Regions from separate parts of the Caballeronia sp. NCF2 genome, predicted to be linked through region 1. Evidence: predicted binding sites of a transcription regulator. Region 1 holds the regulator's gene; each other region holds the start of a gene.

Region 1 (4,552 bases):
GCTTCTCGCTGATGGCCGCGCCGCGCGACGAACGCATCGTTCACGATGCCGCGCAATGCCGCGCGCTGCTCGACGGTCCGGCGGACATCGTGCTGATCGATGCGCAACTCGATCGCCACGGCGCGCTGTCGACGCTCGCGGCGCAGGCGCATGACTTTCTTATTGTGACGCGGGTAGCCGCGTCGGCGATCACCGAGGCGTATGCGTGCATGAAACGACTGCACTACGCCCATGCGATCGGCCAGTTCCGCGTGCTCGTCAATCACGTGCAGAACCCGGCCGACGCGGCGGTCGCGTTCGACAACCTGTCGGGCGTCGCGAGCCGGTATCTGGCCGTGTCGCTCGTGCAGGCGGGATATGTGTCCGAGGATGCGCGCGTCGCTCGGGCGATGGAACTCTCACGCTGTGCAGTCGAAGCGTTCCCGGCCACGGCCGCGGCGCGCGACTACCGCGCAATCGCGGCGGAGCTCCTGCACTGGCCGATGCGCCCCGCGCCTTATATGCGCGATGCGGGCGGCCAGGCCGACGCGCGAAATCCGGTTAGCGACTCTGTACAGGGCGCGCGGGAGGCGTCGCATCGTGCGGCTGCGCTTCACGACTTTGCATTGAGCAGCACGGCGTCGATGTGATCAAGATAGGTGACCAAGATGTATAACGCCCAAGGCAAACTCTCACAGTCGGAAGTGCTGACGAAATACGCACCGCTCGTTCGACGGCTGGGGCTTCAACTCGTCGCCAAGATGCCGGCGAGCGTCGATCTCGACGATCTCATTCAGGCCGGCATGATCGGCCTGCTGGACGCGGCGAGCCGCTACAAGGAAGATCAGGGCGCGCAGTTCGAAACATATGCGAGCCAGCGCATCCGCGGCGCGATGCTGGATGAGCTCCGCGCGAACGACTGGCTGCCGCGCAGCATGCGCAAGACGTCGCGCGAAGTGGAATCGGCGGTGCACAAGGTCGAGCAGAACCTCGGCCGCGCGGCGAGCGAGCAGGAAATCGCCGAGCACATGAAGATGCCGCTCGACGAATATCAGTCGATGCTTCAGGACTTGCACGGCAGCCAGCTGATCTATTACGAAGACTTCGATCGCTCCGCCGACGACGAGCCGTTCCTCGACCGCTATTGCGTCGATCGTTCGGATCCGCTGTCCGCGCTGCTCGACGACAGCCTTCGCGGCGCGCTGATCGAAGCCATCGACAAGCTGCCCGAGCGCGAGAAGCTCCTGATGAGCCTCTATTACGAACGCGGCCTGAACCTGCGCGAAATCGGCGCGGTGATGGAAGTGAGCGAGTCGCGCGTGTGTCAGTTGCACAGCCAAGCGGTCGCGCGTCTGCGCACGAAGCTGCGCGAGCAGGCGTGGACGAGCGTCGAGGCCTGACGTTCCCTAGCTGATCTCGAAGTCCCGCGTCTCGGCGAAGACCGTTTTCCCTTCGCCGAGACTTTTCGCGCGGTACATCGCGCGGTCGGCGGCGCGCAGCACGGCGGTCATGCCGGTTTGATGCGCGGACGCCGCGCTCGAAAGCAGGCATGCGCCGATGCTCGCCGATACCGACACCGGCCGCTCCTGCACCGACGTAATTTCGCCGAGCGCCGAATGGATGTTGTCGGCCACCGACAACACGGCGTCGCGGTCGCGCATCTGATGCGCGAGCACGACGAACTCGTCGCCGCCCAGACGCGCGATGGTGTCCGACTTGCGCATGCGCTTCGCGAGCGAGTCCGCGAAGGCTTGCAGCAGCAGATCGCCGACGGCGTGACCGTAGGTATCGTTCACTTCCTTGAAGCCGTCGAGATCGATCAGAAGGAGCGCGATGGCGTGATCGCCATTGGCTTCGGGCGCGTTCATCGCGCGATCGACGACTCTTTCCAGCGCGTACCGGTTCGACAGACCCGTGAGCGGATCGGTCGATGCCTGACGCGCTAGATCGCGATTCGCGTTGCCGAGCCGATCGACGAGCACGCTCAGATACACCGATGCGCCGAGTACGCTCAGCGCGAGCCCGATCGCGGCGGGAAGATTCTCGTGCCACCACGGCTGCCAGACGGCTATCGCCGTGACGATGATGAGCGCCGTCGCGCACGATACGGCGAGCGTGCGCTTGCCGTATCGGCATCCCGAACCGATCAGAAACCAGAACATCACCCAGAGAAGCGGCAGCGCCCTTGCGCCGCCCGCGGCGAGCGCGAGCCCGAGGATCGTCTGATCGGCGATGGTCGTGACGGTCAGGCGCGCAACAGAAGGCGCGCTCATGCGGCTGACGATCAGAAGCGTGATCGCCCCATAAGACACATAGAGCGCGACGAGGCGCGTGGTCAGGAAGGCATCGTGTGAAGGGCGGAGCCACGCGAAAACGCCGTAAGCCAGAAGAACCACCGCTCCCATCCAGACCCGCAGCGTGGCCTGCTCGCGTTCCGGATTCCGGTGTTCGGACCATGCGAAGGCATAAGTCCGGCGTGCCGGTTGATGCGCCTGCTCCATACTGAACCCCTGGATGGTGATTTCTTTCTTTTATCTTGCTGCCAAGTACTGCGGCCCCGTCGCATGGCATCGGCTGAATGGAGTGGTATCGAGTTGCACCGAGCGAGCGATCCGCTATTTTGCAACGTTTTGCGAAGACGCTGTGTTTCGTGTAAGAACAGCTTAAGAACGTCCATTTCTCATTCACGGCGATGCGCGACGAATCCATTTCTTTGGCTGCCGAATGGCTGCCCGTTTGCAATAGCGAAGACGTGCCGGAAGGCGGCGCGCGCGGATTCATCGTGGCCGATGAGCGGATCGTCGTGTGGCGGGACAGCATCGGCGCGGCGCATGCGTGGCGCGATTACTGTCCGCATCGGGGCGCGCAGTTGTCGCTCGGGCATGTGATGCGCGATCAGATCGTGTGTCCGTATCACGGCTGGAGTTACGACATCGAAGGACAGTGTTTGCGGATTCCGTCGAATCCTTCATTGCGTCCGTCGAAGCGCGCGTGCGCGACGACTTTCGTTTGCGAAGAGAAGTACGGCGTTATCTGGATGTGTTTCGGCGAGCCTGCGTATGCGCTCGATTTCTTTCCCGAAGCCGCGATTCCCGGTGGCCGGCGCATCAATCTCGCGCCGCAGACGGTGAGGTCGTCGGCGCCGCGCGTCGTGGAGAATTTTCTGGACATGGCGCATTTCTCGTTCGTGCATGCGGGGATTCTGGGCGAGGACACGCATACGGAAGTGCCCGATTACGAAGTCGTCGCGAGCGATGAAGGTCTGGAAGCGCGGCAATGCCGATACTGGCAACCGGCGGGAATGCCGTGGCAGGGCGGCGGCGCGATGATCGATTATGTGTATCGCGTGAAGCGGCCTTTGATCGCGAAGCTGACGAAGATGGCGTCGGGCGGGCAGGGCGCGCTGCATATCATGCTGGCGGCGTCGCCGGTGACGCAGACAGAGACGCGCGCGTGGCTCGTCTCGATTCACGAGGATGATTCGACGCATTCCGATCGCGAGTTATACGACTTCAATATGGAGATTTTGATGCAGGACACGCCGGTGGTGGAGTCGCAATGGCCGCAGCGCTTGCCGCTCGATCTCGATGCGGAGTTGCATCAGAAGTGCGATCGGATGGCGGTGGCTTATAGGAGGTGGTTGGCGGGGATGGGGTTTGGTTGGGGGACGACGACGGCGAATCGCGACGGCGGACTCGAGTAGTTTCGACTGCGACGGCTGTCGAGTGGAAACGCTTGGCGCGCCCGGCTGGGATCGAACCAGCAACCCCTGCCTTCGGAGGGCAGTACTCTATCCATTGAGCTACGGGCGCATCGGAGAAGGGCTTGCGGAAGAACTACACACGCCGTAAGACGGCTGCAAGGCCCATGCGAATCCGAGAGGATACCTGTTTTCCGTGACGCCGTCCATCGTGCGGGACCGGACGCCCTGCGCGGAACGAGTCACAAAGCATCACACGATTCGGGTAAACGCCCGCTTCACCGCCCCGGCCACCCCGCGCCGACAGTTAAGCGTTCCGTCTATAATCGACCGTGCCTTCCCCAAGGCGCGCCTAGCGCACTGCCGTAGCTGTCACGCTGTCACTGAACCGACTCACACCAAAAAACGGGAGACGAGACAAGCATGAGCGAAGCACCCCACGGAGCCCCGATCAAGACACCCGGCCAACTCATCGCCGCGGTCATCGCGGGATTCGGCATCCCGGTCGCCATCATCATCCTGCTCGCGGTGTACGTGAACAATTCCACGCGCACCGGCGCCGGCACGGACATCGAGCAGTCGGTCAACGCGCGCATCGCGCCCGCCGCACAAGTCGATGTCCGCGACGCCAACGCGCCGCGCGTCTACAAGTCCGGCGAGGAAGTCTTTAAGGCCGTGTGCTCGGCCTGTCACGCGACAGGCACCGCCGGCGCGCCCAAGTTCGGCGATGCCGGCGCATGGGCCCCGCGCATCGGCGAAGGTTACGACACGCTGCTGCACAACGCGCTCAACGGCAAGGGCGGCATGCCTGCGCGCGGCGGCACCAGCCCCGACGATTACTCCGACTTCGAAATCGCGCGCGCGGTCGTCTAT
Region 2 (4,552 bases), on a different contig from region 1:
CGCGGCGCTTGGCAGGCGTCACGCGTTCGTCTGAACGCCCTCGCTAAAAAAGGCAATAGAAACGAAAACGGCGGTGCGCCCTTACGGGTCGCACCGCCGTTTTGCCGTTCGGCGCGAGGATCCGAAAACCCTCGCCCGAACAAGACGCTTAGTGCATCTTCTTCGGCAGCATCTGGCTGCGCAGGCGCTTGCGCAGGCGCGCGACAGCGGCGGCCTTCTTGCGCTTGCGCTCGGTGGTCGGCTTTTCGTACGACTGGCGCTCGCGCAGTTCGGCGATCAGGCCATTGCGCTCGATGGTGCGGCGGAAACGCCGAATCGCGACATCGAACGGCTCGTTTTCTTTGAGGACGATAGTGGTCATGTAAATCCTGGTTTGCTAAACGTATTTTCAAGCGCGCGACGACTGCGAGTTGCCGCGCCCCGGCACTCCGATCGTCCGCCGGACGTGAGAACGGCGCGACGGACACGAGCAAAGCGGCCACGGAGGCCGGAAAAGAGAGCGTTGAGATTCAGCCGCGGAAGCGGCAGGCGCTTTCGAAAGAACCACACGAAGGCGCGTTTCAGAGCCGTTCGCCGCTGTTGGTTGACGTTGTCATTTTCAGCGGCGAAGGCAGGAAATCGGGCACATTTCTCGATTCGGGCGCGATGTTACCAGAACACCGCGCCATTGCCAACTCCCGCGCGCCGGCCAACTCATTGATGCAACAGAACTATTTCTGCCACGCGCTGGCTTCGTCGAGCAGATGGATATCGTCGGCTGCGAGTTGCAGGCGCGTCGCGGCGGCCAAGCTCTCCAGTTGCGCGACCGACGTGGCGCTGGCGATCGGCGCCGTCACGCTCGGGCGCGCGATCATCCACGCGAGCGCGACCGTCGCGGGCGCCGTGTCGTTGCGTTTCGCGACTTCGTCGAGCGCGTCGAGAATCTCGAGGCCGCGCGGCGTCAGATACTTTTCGACGCGCGAGCCGCGCGCCTTGTGCTGCGTGTCCGCCTTCGACCGATATTTGCCCGACAGAAAGCCGCTCGCGAGCGCGTAATACGGCACGACGGCGATCTTGTGCTGTTCTGCCACCGGTTCGAGACCGGTCTCGTAGCCCCCGCGGTCGTAGAGGTTGTATTCGGGTTGCAGAATCTGATACGCCGGCAAGCCCGAATCCTTCGCGACTTTCAACGCCTCTTCTAGCCGCTCGCCCGTGTAGTTCGACGCGCCGATCACCCGCACCTTCCCCGCCTTGATGAGCGTCTGATACGCGTCGAGGGTTTCGTCGAGCGGCGTGGTTTCGTCGTCGTAATGGGAGAAATAGACGTCGATGTAATCGGTCTTGAGACGCCGCAGCGAATCGTCGACGGCCGCCGCGATGTTCGCCGCCGAGAGCCCGGCGCGCGTGGACAGCTTGCCGACTTTCGTCGCGAGCACGACCTGGTGGCGCTTGCCGCTTTCCCTGAACCACTTGCCGATGATCGTCTCCGATTCGCCGCCCTGATGCCCGTCGACCCAGGCGGAATAGACGTCGGCCGTATCGATGAAATTCAGGCCGTGGTCGACGAACGCGTCGAGGATCGAGAACGACGTGCGCTCGTTGGCAGTCCAGCCGAACACGTTGCCGCCGAAGACGAGCGGCGCAACTTTCAGTTCCGATGTGCCGATATTGCGTGTCTGCATGTGCGCTCCGAATGCGTCTAGAGGGACCAAAAAGCATACGCGCGAAATCGGCGCCTTGCCGGGCAAGGCTTCGCGGCCTCGCAACAGAATTCGTTACACAAATCGTTTGCGCGGGCCTTAAGTTTTTTTCGAGGGGCCCGATAACCACAAGTAGGCGGCCGGCTATCACCGAGCGCAGGACCGCCAGGCAACTTACTCGGTGCTTTAGCCAAAGCCAGATACAGTCTCCCAGGAGAGAACAAAATGATCGGTATCAACAGCAACATCAACTCGCTGGTTGCACAGCAGAACCTCAACGGCACGCAAAGCGCGCTGTCTTCGGCGATCACCCGCCTCTCGTCGGGCAAGCGCATCAACAGCGCTGCTGACGACGCAGCAGGTCTCGCGATCTCGAACCGGATGCAAACGCAGATCAACGGCCTGAACCAGGGCGTTTCGAATGCGAACGACGGTGTGTCGATTGCCCAGACGGCTTCGAGCGCGCTTTCGTCGATGACCTCCAGCCTGCAGCGTATCCGTACGCTGGCCGTGCAAGCCGCTAGCGGCTCGCTCTCGTCGAGCGACCAGGCTTCGTTGCAGAAGGAAGTTTCGCAGCAGATCGCCGAAGTGAACCGTATCGCTTCGCAAACGACGTACAACGGCCGCAACATTCTTGACGGTTCGGCTGGCAGCCTGAGCTTCCAGGTCGGCGCGAACGTCGGTCAGACGATCAATCTGGACCTGAGCCAAGACATGGGCGCGAACTCGCTCGGCGGCGGCATGGTGCAGAAGGGCAACACGCTCGGCACGTTCTCGAACCTGTCGCTGTCGTCGAGCGGCGCCTACGCCTCTTCCGGCGCGACGATCACCTCGATCAACGTGCTGTCGGACGGCAAGGGCGGCTTCTCGTTCACCGACCAGAACAACGTCGCGCTGAGCTCGACGGCCGTCACGGCCATCTTCGGCTCGGGCACCGCAGGCACGGGCACGGCTGCAGCACCGCACGAAAACACGCTGACGTTCAGCACGAGCATTGCCGGTTCGATGGGCGCATCCGTGAGCTCCGCGATCACCACCCTCAACGCGTCGATCAACAAGATCAACAAGCCGGACACGGTCGCGAACCTCGACATCAGCACCACGACGGGCGCCAACGTCGCGCTGGTCTCGATCGACAACGCACTGCAGACGCTGAACAACGTGCAGGCAACGCTGGGTGCAGCCCAGAACCGTCTGAGCGCAATCGCTTCGTCGCAGCAAGCCGAATCGACCGACCTGTCGTCGGCTCAGTCGCAGATCACCGACGCGAACTTCGCGCAGGAAACGGCGAACCTCAGCAAGGCTCAAGTGCTGCAACAGGCTGGTATCTCGGTGCTCGCGCAAGCGAACTCCCTGCCGCAGCAAGTTCTGAAGCTCCTCGGCTAAGCGGTACGCCAAGGTAGCACCCGACGCCGGATCTTCATCCCGAAGATCCGGCGTCGGGCCGTCCCGGCGACGAAACCACGTTTCGATCTCTTGCGTGTGCGCCCGCGTTCACGAGCGCACACGCAAGAGTTTGTTTCCCGCAACGAGCAGTTGACTGCGATCACGCGCAATCAGGCGACAGCGCGATACACGGAGTTACCCGATGTCCACGATCAGTACGGCCACCACGGCGGCGACCGCCGCGCAGACCCAGGCGTCCGCGAACGCGGCGCTTGCCGAAGCAGCGCAATCCATCATCAGCGGCGCGACGGGCAACTCGTCGATGGACGTCAACGCGCTCGTTACCGCGATGGTCAACGCGAAAACGGCCGGCCAGAGCGCATCGCTCGCCGCCGCGCAATCGAACGACAACACGAAGCTCTCGGCGATCGGCACGCTGTCGTCGGCGCTCTCGACGCTGCAAACCACGATGACGAGCCTGACCGACGGCTCGCTGATGTCGACCTTCACGACCAACGTGACGGGCACCGGCATCACCGCATCGGGCGCCGCCGGCGCCGTGGCGGGCAGCTACGACGTGACGGTCTCGCAGATAGCGAAGGCGCAATCGCTGACGTCGACCGGCTTCGCGACGGACGAAAAGCTCGGCACCGGCACGATGCAGATCAGCGTCGGCTCCAAGTCGATGTCGCTCAACATCACGAGCAGCAACAACACGCTTTCGGGCATCGCCGCCGCGATCAACAACGCGTCCGGCAATCCGGGCGTGAGCGCGACGATCGTGACCGGCACGGACGGCCAGCATCTGGTGCTCAACTCCACGACGACGGGCGCGTCGAACGTCATCTCGACCACGATCACCGGCGCGGCCAGCGGCAGCGACCTGAACAAGCTCGGGGTCTCGTCGACGGCCGGCGCAAACGGCGCGGCGTCCACGATTTCCGACGATTCCGTCACCAACGGCTGGTCGCAAAGCGCGACCGCGCAGGACGCGATGTACAAGGTCGGCGGCGTCGCGGGCACGAGTTCGAGCAACACGGTCACGAGCGCGATCAAGGGCGTGACGCTGAACCTGACGGCGGCGGCGGTGACGACCCCGGCGAGCACGCAGACGGTCACGATCTCGCAGGACACGTCGTCGATTTCGAGCGCGATTTCGAACTTCGTCAGCCTCTACAACACGGTCGTCTCGACGATCAACTCTTATACGTCGTTCAACAGCAGCGCGTCCGCGGGCTCGCAGGGCGGCGTGCTGCTCGGCAACTCGGCGGTCAACACGATCAAGAATCAGCTTTCGGCGATCATCGGCAGCGCGGTCGGCAAGGGCAGCGGCTCGATCTCGCTGGCGTCGCTCGGCATCAGCCAGGTTTCGTCGCTCGATGCGACCGCGGAGCAGCCGGCCGGCACGCTGACCATCGACAGCGACAAGCTCACCGACGCGCTGACGAACAACGCAACCGGCGTGTCGCAGCTTTTCAACGCGATCA
Region 3 (4,552 bases), on a different contig from region 1:
GTGCTGTTTCGTGCCGCGCATCACAGCGCGGCGCTCGAAATCGAATTGACGCGCCGGAACATTCCGTTCGTGAAGTTCGGCGGACTGAAGTTTCTCGATTCCGTTCATGTCAAGGACGTGCTCGCGGTGTTGCGCTGGGCCGAGAATCCGCGCGATCGCGTCGCGGGCTTTCGCGTCGCGCAGTTGTTGCCGGGCGTCGGACCGGCGATCGCCGGGCGCCTGCTCGACAGCGTGAGCGCGCCAGACGCGGTGGCGTCGAATGCGATCGCCGCGTTTCAGGCGCCCGCGCGCGCGTCGGAGGACTGGCCGCGTTTCGTCGGCCTGATGGCGAAGCTCTGCGGCCGCGACTCCGGCTGGCCCGCCGAGTTCGAAATGATCCGGCGTTGGTACGAGCCGCATCTGGAACGCAATCACGAGGACGCGGCGATCCGCATCGGCGACGTGTTGCAGATGGAAAGCATCGCGGCGACGTATCCCACGCGCGAGCGCTTTCTCACCGAACTGACGCTCGATCCGCCCGACGCGACCAGCGACGAATCCGGCGTGCCGCTGCTCGACGAAGACTATCTGATTCTCTCGACGATCCATTCGGCGAAGGGCCAGGAATGGCGCAACGTGTTCGTGCTGAACGGCGTCGACGGCTGCATTCCGTCCGATCTCGGCACGGGCAGCGACGAGGAACTCGACGAGGAACGGCGGCTGTTATACGTCGCGATGACGCGCGCGAAGGAAGACCTGCACATCATCACGCCGCAGCGCTTCTACGTGTACAACCAGACGCATCTCGGCGACCGTCACGTATGGGCGCAGCGCACGCGTTTCATTCCGCCGCATCTGATGCAGAACTTCGAAGCGGCCGCGTGGCCGCCCGTCATCGCGCCCGCTGCGCCGACGGCGGCGGGGCTGGCTGCGGCCGCGAAAGCGAAGATCGATATCGCGGCGCGCCTAAAGGGAATGTGGGACTGACCTGAATCTCAGCGCTGCGCGCGCGATGCACGCGGCGCGCGCGGCGACGGCGAGAAGATGCTGCGCAGCCATGCTGCGAAGCGTGTGTAGCCGTCGTAAGGCTCTTCGACGAAAAGCTCGGGCCGCAGCGAGCGCAGATATTCCAGCACTTGCTGCGCTTCCTGCTTCTGGATCGAGCCATAGAAGATGCCTAGCCGCAGCAGGCAGCGCAGTTCGCCGAGCTTCTCGCGCGCGGTCGAACCGATGCTCGTCTCCACCGAAATCTTGGTTTCATACACGCGCTGACGTAGCGAATCGGCGAGACGCCATGCGGGCGTCTGCATCTTTTCCTCGACTTCGCGAATATCCGCCGCCGCCGATTTGATCTGCGAGGCGAGCATGTCGACTTGCGATACGTCGCCGTCCGCTTCGGTGACGATCGCCGTCGCCCACGCGCGCGATGCCTTGACGAGATCCTCGGCGGTCCAGTCCGCGCGGATCGCGAACGCGAAGCCGTGCTCGGCTGCCTGCCGGATCAGGATCTCGACGACGTCCGGAAACTCCTTGTCGAGCGCGCGCTTCGCCCACGCGTACTGGCCGTGCGTGAGCATGCGCTGCACCGCCTGCTCGGTGAGCGGCGTGTTGTTGTCCAGGAGCTTCGCGCGCAGGAAGTCCTCGAACGAAGGCGTGACGAATTGCGGATCCAGCTTCAGCGACAGACGCGTGAACGCTTCGAAATCGCGCTGCAGCGAAGCGATGGTCTCGTCGCGTAACGATAAGGTGATTTGACGCATGTTGGTTCCCGGTTCCGCCTTCGATCCCCGAAGGCGGGAAAAGCTGTCGGCGCCGCGTCTCAGGCGGAGTCCATTCGTTTCTGTTATCGGCGCGCGCTTCGGGAACTTGAGGATTCTTCGATGCTCTTTGAAAGCCGTTTAACGGCTGATGGAGAGAAAACGTTTAGCGCAGCACGGCGAACTGCCACGCGAAAAACACCGCGAGCGACACGGCAATCGTCAAAAGCGGCCGTTTCGTGAACGCGCAAACGATGATCGCGACGATCGCAGCCACGAGCTGCGGATTGCGCCAGGTGATTTCCGCGCCGTTACCGTGCGGCGAGACGGTCATCGGCACGATGATCGCGGTGAGCACCGTCACCGGCACGAACGAAAGCGCGGTGCGGACGATCGGCGGAAAGGGCAGGCGTTCGCCCAGCACGAACACGGCGGCGCGGATCGCGAACGTAACGGCCGCCATGCCGAAGATCAGCGTGACGTAGTTCATTGCGTGCGCTCCTTCGCGTTCTTCAGACGATGTTTCGCGTGGCCCTTCGCCTGCGGACGGTTTTCCATCAGCGTGAGCAGCATGCCGACGGCCACGCCGACGAACACCGCCGCGAGCAGGCCGAGCTTGTACGGCCAGCCTTGCCACGCGAACGACAGCACGCCCGATGCGAGCGCCGCCGCGACGAAACGCACGGCGACGAGCTGCGGCACGATGATCGCGATGAACGTCGCGACCATCGCGAAGTCGAGCCCGAGCGATTTCAGTCCGGGAAACGCGGCGCCGAACAGGAGGCCGAGGAGCGTCCACAACTGCCAGTTCAGATACATCGCGACGCCGGAGCCGAAGAAGTAGTGCGGCCCGATCTCCCCCGGCGCGCGCTTCTGATAGTGCGCGTAGGCGACGGCGAAAACTTCGTCGGTGAGCATGCCCGCGAGCGCCCAGCGCCAGCGGCGCGGCAGATGCGCGACATACGGCGCGAGCGTCGCGGAATAGAGCACATGACGCAGATTGACGACGAGCGTCGTCGCCAGAATGACGGCGAAGCTCGCGTGCGACGCGATCAGGCCGACCGCGATGAACTGCGCCGAGCCCGCGAACACGACGAGCGACATCAACTGGCCGTGCCAGAGCGTGAGCGGACTTGCGGTGACGAGCGTGCCGAAGATCACGCCGAAGGGCGCGGCGCCGATCATCATCGGGATGGTGTCGCGTGCGCCGGCGGCGAATTCGCGCAAAGGTGTTGCTTTCAAGATTTCCTCCTATGGAAGCGAGGATACGCAAAACGTCGATGAGAATGCTTGTACGTTCTTGCGCTTTCCCGAGGCCGGACCGCCTAGCGCCAGCGGCCGGGCGGCACGCCGAACGTGCGCTTGAAATGGCGCGTGAAGTGACTCTGATCCGTGAAACCGCTCGCCGCCGCGACATCCGTCACGGATGCGCCCGCGCGCAACGCCGGCAGCGCGCGCACGATCCGCAGCTGATTGCGCCACGCATGCGGCGCGAGACCGGTTTCGCGCGTGAAGAGGCGCGCGGCGTGGAAGGTCGAGAGACCGACCGTCTGCGCGAGTTGGGCGAGCGTGACGGGTTCGAGGAGATCCTCGGCGAGGCGGGATTTCATCGTCGTGACGCGGTGCGCGTCGGCGGCGAGCGGCGCGATGCGCGGACGTTCGAGCGCGTGGCGTCCGAGCAGCGTCGTCACTGCATCGACGAGCGCCAGTTCCGCGGCGAGCGGGTCGGCGCCGTTTTCCAGCAGGCGATGCGCGATCTGCAAACGCCGCGCGAGATCGGGATCGCGGATGATTTCATCCGGAAACCACGGCGACGATTCCGGCCGCCCCGACAGGTCGCGCGCGAGAGTTTCGACGAACGGCACCGGCAGATAGAACACGCGATAGCGCCAGCCCGCATCGACGGCCCGCGCGCCGGTATGCACTTCGCCGGGATTGATCACCGGCACCGAACCGGCTTCGGCGACGTGATGCGCGCCGCGATAGTCGAAGCACTCCGCGCCGGCCTCGATCACGGGCACCGTATAGGCGTCATGCCAGTGCGGCGAGAATTCGTGATCGTAGTATTCGGCCGTGACCATGTCCGCGTCCGGCACGAGCGGCGAGCGCCAGTAGCGTGCGGCATTGCGGAAACGGTCGGCGTGCATGATCGAGCAATTCTGAGATAAGCGGAATCGCCCAGTTTACAACTTTGCTTCGCGCCCGGCCGGACAGTTGCGTGTCACTTCACCGGTATGGTCGTGCCCTCGGGCATCGGAACCGCCGTCACGCTGTTTTTCGGGCTGCCGGTCGCGATGCGGTCGCTGTAAGTCAGATAGACGAGCGTATTGCGTTTCGTATCGACGACGCGCACCACATGCAGCGTCTTGAAGATGAAGGACATGCCGGCCGAGAACACGTCGGTTTTCTGCTTGAGCGGTTCGGCGATCTTGATCGACCCGACCTGGCGGCACGCGATCGACGCTTCGGTCGGATCTTCGGCGATGCCCAGCGTGCCTTTCACGCCGCCCGTGCGCGCGCGGGACACATAGCAGGTGACGCCCTGGACGAGCGGATCGTCGTACGCATCGACGGTCACGCGGTCCGATCCGGTGAAGCGGAAGTTGGTGTTGACGCTCGCGATTTCCTCCGCGTGCGCGAGTCCGGCGCCGGAGAAAAGTGCGAGCGATGCGGCGAGCGCGAGGACGGAGCGGTTCATCGTCATCCTTCGGAAAAGAGAAAGGGCGTCGTATTGTATCGACGCCCTTGGCTCTTCGATGCATCTCGTGCCCGCATGCGGTCAATGAAAGATCAGATACAGAATCACCAGCACGATG

Evidence for each region. Region 1 encodes FliA, which starts transcription of late flagellar genes. Its sites were predicted from a motif close to CTAAAGTTTNNNNNNNNNNNGCCGNTA; they were not measured.
Region 2: the regulator FliA is predicted to act here: its motif matches at 1,778-1,804, upstream of NCS02_RS01100 (flagellin).
Region 3: the regulator FliA is predicted to act here: its motif matches at 1,824-1,850, upstream of NCS02_RS10290 (DUF4088 family protein).

The regions. Positions count from the first base shown of each region.
Region 1 is NZ_JALQDN010000037.1:28,227-32,778, reverse strand. It holds gene NCS02_RS13920 (MinD/ParA family ATP-binding protein) at 1-629, shown strand, start outside; gene NCS02_RS13915 (RNA polymerase sigma factor FliA) at 648-1,379, shown strand; gene NCS02_RS13910 (GGDEF domain-containing protein) at 1,386-2,480, opposite strand; gene NCS02_RS13905 (Rieske 2Fe-2S domain-containing protein) at 2,693-3,682, shown strand; tRNA gene NCS02_RS13900 (tRNA-Arg) at 3,716-3,791, opposite strand; gene NCS02_RS13895 (c-type cytochrome) at 4,103-4,552, shown strand, end outside.
Region 2 is NZ_JALQDN010000001.1:233,658-238,209, reverse strand. It holds gene NCS02_RS01115 (hypothetical protein) at 1-34, shown strand, start outside; gene rpsU (30S ribosomal protein S21) at 149-361, opposite strand; gene NCS02_RS01105 (aldo/keto reductase) at 711-1,661, opposite strand; gene NCS02_RS01100 (flagellin) at 1,905-3,065, shown strand; gene fliD (flagellar filament capping protein FliD) at 3,268-4,552, shown strand, end outside.
Region 3 is NZ_JALQDN010000021.1:16,247-20,798, reverse strand. It holds gene NCS02_RS10295 (ATP-dependent helicase) at 1-966, shown strand, start outside; gene NCS02_RS10290 (DUF4088 family protein) at 975-1,739, opposite strand; gene NCS02_RS10285 (AzlD domain-containing protein) at 1,903-2,226, opposite strand; gene NCS02_RS10280 (AzlC family ABC transporter permease) at 2,223-2,924, opposite strand; gene NCS02_RS10275 (helix-turn-helix transcriptional regulator) at 3,062-3,883, opposite strand; gene NCS02_RS10270 (CreA family protein) at 3,958-4,434, opposite strand.